DNA from 2 places in the Lactiplantibacillus argentoratensis genome. Region 2 is predicted to be linked to the other one. Evidence: predicted binding sites of a transcription regulator. Region 2 holds the regulator's gene; the other holds the start of a gene.
What was found. The regulator LexA, encoded in region 2, represses DNA repair genes until DNA is damaged. The targets are predictions, from matches to a motif close to CNAACANNTGTTNG.
Positions count from the first base shown of each region.

Region 1: a site for LexA is predicted at 1,125-1,138, ahead of V7R88_RS12600 (type 1 glutamine amidotransferase family protein). Genes of this name have one in related genera too.

Region 1 covers NZ_CP147647.1:2,639,921-2,642,407, forward strand. Annotated here, with positions in the region: gene V7R88_RS12590 (DUF805 domain-containing protein) at 1-482, shown strand, start outside; gene V7R88_RS12595 (DUF3781 domain-containing protein) at 811-1,086, opposite strand; gene V7R88_RS12600 (type 1 glutamine amidotransferase family protein) at 1,195-1,782, shown strand; gene V7R88_RS12605 (winged helix-turn-helix transcriptional regulator) at 2,161-2,487, opposite strand, start outside.
Region 2 covers NZ_CP147647.1:1,692,571-1,695,057, reverse strand. Annotated here, with positions in the region: gene V7R88_RS07930 (hypothetical protein) at 1-80, opposite strand, end outside; partial or broken gene V7R88_RS07925 (DNA alkylation repair protein) at 180-827, shown strand; gene lexA (transcriptional repressor LexA) at 920-1,552, opposite strand; gene V7R88_RS07915 (DUF896 domain-containing protein) at 1,704-1,943, shown strand; gene V7R88_RS07910 (YneF family protein) at 2,041-2,277, shown strand; gene V7R88_RS07905 (lysophospholipid acyltransferase family protein) at 2,335-2,487, opposite strand, start outside.

The DNA of each region.
Region 1 (2,487 bases), 950 kb from region 2:
ACTCTGACAGTATCACTATTGGCGACGACGACATCGATATCGCCGATCAAAAAGCTTACAGTACCTCATTTACCGACAGTAGCTGGGCGAAATCCACATTTAAAATCGATAAAGTCACGGTCTACAAAACGGACGGCACTTATACTAGCGGTAGCGGTAATGACAAGAAAGATTTTAACGGCGTCGTAAAAGTTCACATGAGTATCCATGCTGGGCAAGATATTTCAGCCTATCCGACCCAGGCCAAACTCAGCACGAACGACGGTCAACAAGTCGAAGCCGACATGGATAGCGATGATTTTGACGGTGATTTAAACAGTGGTACCGATTCTGACGGTAACGTATACTTTATTTTATCAAAATTATCCAGCGTTAAAGACATCACTAGTATTCGCCTAAAATGGGATGCTAGTTATGATACTGACGATTATGACGACGATAACGCTTATAAGACATTTGACACAACGCTTAATTTAAACTAGTTATCAATTAATACTGGTTTATAAGCTGTTTAATCCGTCAAATCGGTGACGGCTCGTAATTAAATCACGTCCAAATATATACACACAATAAATTCCCCCATCAGCTAGATTTTCATACTAGCCTGATGGGGGGATTTATTGCTTTTAAAGTGTGCTACACTCCTGTAATTATTCTCAACTAACATTAATTAACTTTTTAAGTATTTCGCTTTATTTCGTAAGAAGCACTTCACTGCATCATCCAAGTAAAACCCATTTTCCATTGCCAAAATACTCAACCACCACACGGATTCACTAATATTTTTATTACTTTTAGCTGTTTTATTGATTAAAAGCCGTCGACTTCTGTGTATTTACTGGCTGTAATTAAGCGATAATTACCAGCATTGACTGTTAGTTCTACCCGCGCTTTACGACTTCGGATATAATAATTTTTCCCACACCTTTTGATTTCATCTGGTTGTATCAGAATACGATTGACTAAATCTTTAATTTCAACTTCACTTAAATTAACGGCTAATTTTTTATTAATACGTTGAAAGACCCGTGGTGTATAACAAATACGGGTTCTAATTAACTCAAGAATTACGGATTGTTTGCTCATTTACTGCCCTCCGACATTTAATCATGCACTTGCTTTTTAGAACGTACGTTCTTATAATTAAGGATAACATATTCGGTTCTGAAAATATATTTTCCTCTGGAGGTCAACATGAAAACTGCATTATTTCTAATGCTAGATCAATACGCAGATTGGGAAGGTTCTTATCTAGCTAGTCAATTAAATAAAAGCACTGACTGGCAAGTTAAAGCGGCTTCAACAACACCATTGGTTACGTCAATTGGTGGTTTCACCACTAAAGTTGACTATCAACTGGATCGTTTACCAACTATTGACTTATTAATCCTAATTGGTGGTAACTCTTGGAATATCAATAATTCATTATTATATTCACTAGTTCAGCAACACCTCAATGCCTCGAAACCAGTTGGCGCAATCTGTGGTGCAGTAGATTACTTAGCCCAAAACGGTTTTTTAACTGGTTATCAGCATACCGGCAATTCACTGGCGATGTGGCACAATTATCCTAACTATCAAAACTCAGCCGACTTTCATGAACAGCAAGTCATTAGCGACAAGAATCTAGTCACAGCTAATGGCACAGCGGCACTGGCATTTACTGCCGCCGTTTTACAGCTAATTCATTTTCAATCTAGTGAAGAACTAACCCGAACTATCGATCTATACCGCTTAGGATTTTACCAATACTGTCAAAAATATGGTAATCCGTTCGGCTAAGTTTTTCCAAAAACTAATCTTGTCAGTTAAAACAACGTCAACACTCGCGCCAAATTCTGCCGCATAATGCAGACACCTTCTTGGATAGATAAATCATGCGTATTAAATAAAACAATATTCCCAATAAAAGTTTCAAAGAAGAGTTGTTCATTAGCTTTCAGAATTTAAAAGCACAATTATCATTTTAGTTATGCGGTTCAAGGCCAAATGACATCGACATTCGAGCCAACTCTGGGCTCGATAGTCACTTAGTTCTACCTAAAAACGAGATCCAAGCACGTATGAAGACGTCGCTGGATCTCGTTTTTTAATTTTTGTGACGACAATTAGTGCCGTGAATAAACCGGAACATGCTCGTTCTTAACCGATTTCACTTAATTAAGCTTGGTAATCCTGATAGTCTACCGCAAAGTTCTCCAAAGCCTTCAAAGCAGGCAAGAACTTCTCTCCTAATGGGGTGAGTGAATATTCAACCTTTGGCGGCGCCGGTGGATAAACCTTGCGATTTACTAAACCGTATTCTTCAGATAACCGCAATTCCTTAGTTAAATAGGCTTGGGTCACCATGGGCATCTTACGATTGAGTTCACCAAAGCGCAAGACCCGCTGACTAAGAAAATACAGAATAACCATGCTCCATTTTCCGCGAACGACTTTTTGAACACTGGCAAATGGACAATCCAAAAAGTTTTCATCCGATACCGA
Region 2 (2,487 bases):
CCACCGGTTTGACGTGCGTAAATCACGGAAAATAATGCTAATAGAAAAACAATCAAGCCCATAATGGCTAGGAACAACATGTAACCAACTCCCAATGTTTAAAATAGTATAATCATTATACCATTGAACTATTGGCTGTTCGTCACAGATTTGAAATATTTTGAAAAGAGGCCCGACTAATGGCTAATTTAACACCACCACTTTTTCTACCGATACATCCAGAGAATCAGGCACCGATGGCTAAGTACATGCGTGATCAGTTTCACTTCTTAGGTGTAAAGGCTGGTGAACGGCGAGCACTATTGCACCCGTTACGGCTACAGAGTCACCAACTCACGCCTCAGGAATTACAAGCTTGGCTTGCATTTTATTACCAACAACCTTATCGGGAATATCAATACGTGGCAATTGATCTCGCCCAAGCTAACGTCCGCCACATGACACCAGCTCATTATCAGTGGTGCTATCGCCAAATCACAGTAACGCCATGGTGGGATAGTGTTGATGCCTGGCGCAAGGTGCTTGCAACGTACATCTTGACACATGATTGTTTGCAATAAGTGGGGCCGGTTTACTTGCGGGCTACAGATAAATGGGTGCGCCGGGTGGGAATCATGCTTCAATTAGGCTGGAAAGAGCGAACGGACTCCCAATATTTGCAAACGGCGATACTAGCGAATCAGGGGGATGAAGATTTCTTCATCCAGAAAGCGATTGGCTGGGCGTTACGGGATTACAGCAAGGTGAATCCGGAATGGGTGCGCACGTTTGTCGCAAACCACGCGCTTTCGGCCTTGGCCCAGCGGGAAGGATGTAAGTATCTGTGACGAGATCTGCAGATAGTGCCGGCAATCAGGTCCAAAAGAGTGGCAAATAAAAAAAGATGACAAATCGAATTGTCATCTTGTGAGTGTTCATATTACTGAAACAACATGTCACGATATAGGCCAACAACTTTGCCTAACACAGAGACGTTGTTCAAGATAATCGGTGCCATCGTGTCGTTTTCAGGTTGTAGCCGATAGTGATCGGCCTCCTTGAAGAATCGCTTGCAAGTCGCTTCATTTTCATCGGTCATGGCAATGATGATATCACCATTGTCAGCGGAATTTTGACGCCGAACAATGACTTGATCACCATTCATGATACCGATATTGATCATACTTTCGCCACGGATGGTGAGCATGAAAAGGTCGCCACCGAATGATTCAAGTTCCTTAGGAATTGGAAAATAATCCGTCGCTTCCTGTACGGCAAGAATTGGTTGGCCGGCGGTTACCGTTCCAAGTACCGGAATTTGATGTGGCGTAGTTTCGACGCCCAGTGCTTCGAAACCGGCTGGCGTTACCTCAATGGCACGGGGCTTAGTTGGGTCTTTTTGAATATAGCCTTTCTTCTCCAGCCGTGAAATGTGGCCGTGGACGGTCGAAGTCGAAGATAAGTCAACGGCTTCACCAATCTCACGAACGGTTGGCGGATATCCTTTTTCATTGACGCGTTCATAAATAAAGCGAAGAACGGCCATTTGTTTGCTTTCCGATGTTTTACTCATCTTGGCACCTCATTTTTTATTTTCATTATTGGTTAAAACAATTGTAGCATAGCGTTTCATAGCTTTCAAACAAATGTTCGGTTGACAAACACTATTAATTGATTTAGGGTCTAATTTCGTGTATATTTCAAGAGTGAAAGGGGCTGCTGATTTGATTTCAAAAGAATTGCTTGCTCGGATCAATGAGTTAGCTCATAAGGCGAAAGCCGAGGGGCTCACCGAGCTAGAAGAAGCCGAACGTCAAGAGTTGCGGCAAAAATACTTGAAGGAATTTCGCGCCGGTTTTCGGCGACAAGTTGAAATGCTTCAGGTTTATGATAAAGATGGTAAAGAGGTTACGCCAGAAAAGGTCCGTCAAGTGCAACGCGATCGCGGTCTTCGAGATGATTAACCGATTTCAGGAAAATTTGTCAACTGACAAATTTTCCTTTTCTTTTATTATTAATTTGTGTAGACTAGTTTAATGAAGACTGTAATAAGGGAGGGGAATGACTGTGTCTACAGGAATTTGGATTTTAATCGTCGTTATCGGCGTATTGGTTGGGTTAACTGGTGGTTTCTTCGGTGCCCGGCACTATATGCAAAATTACTTGAAGCAAAATCCACCAATTAGTGAAGAGATGCTTCGGAGTATGATGATGCAAATGGGTCAACGCCCATCCGAAAAGAAGTTACATCAGATGTTGAATTCGATGAAAGCTGCATCTAAAAACGATAACAAGTAGTAAAAAAGTGTCGGCTCGCTTTAAATTGCGATCGCCGGCACTTTTTTATTATCGAACTTAATGTTTCTGACGGGTTGTAGCAGGATCAACGTATTTGAACGTTGGGTCGATTTGACGATCCAAGTCGTCAAAAGCGTGCAACATTTTAGTTTCAATTTGTTTTTGACCAGCTTCATCCAATTTAAGTTTACGATCAATATTAATCGGTTG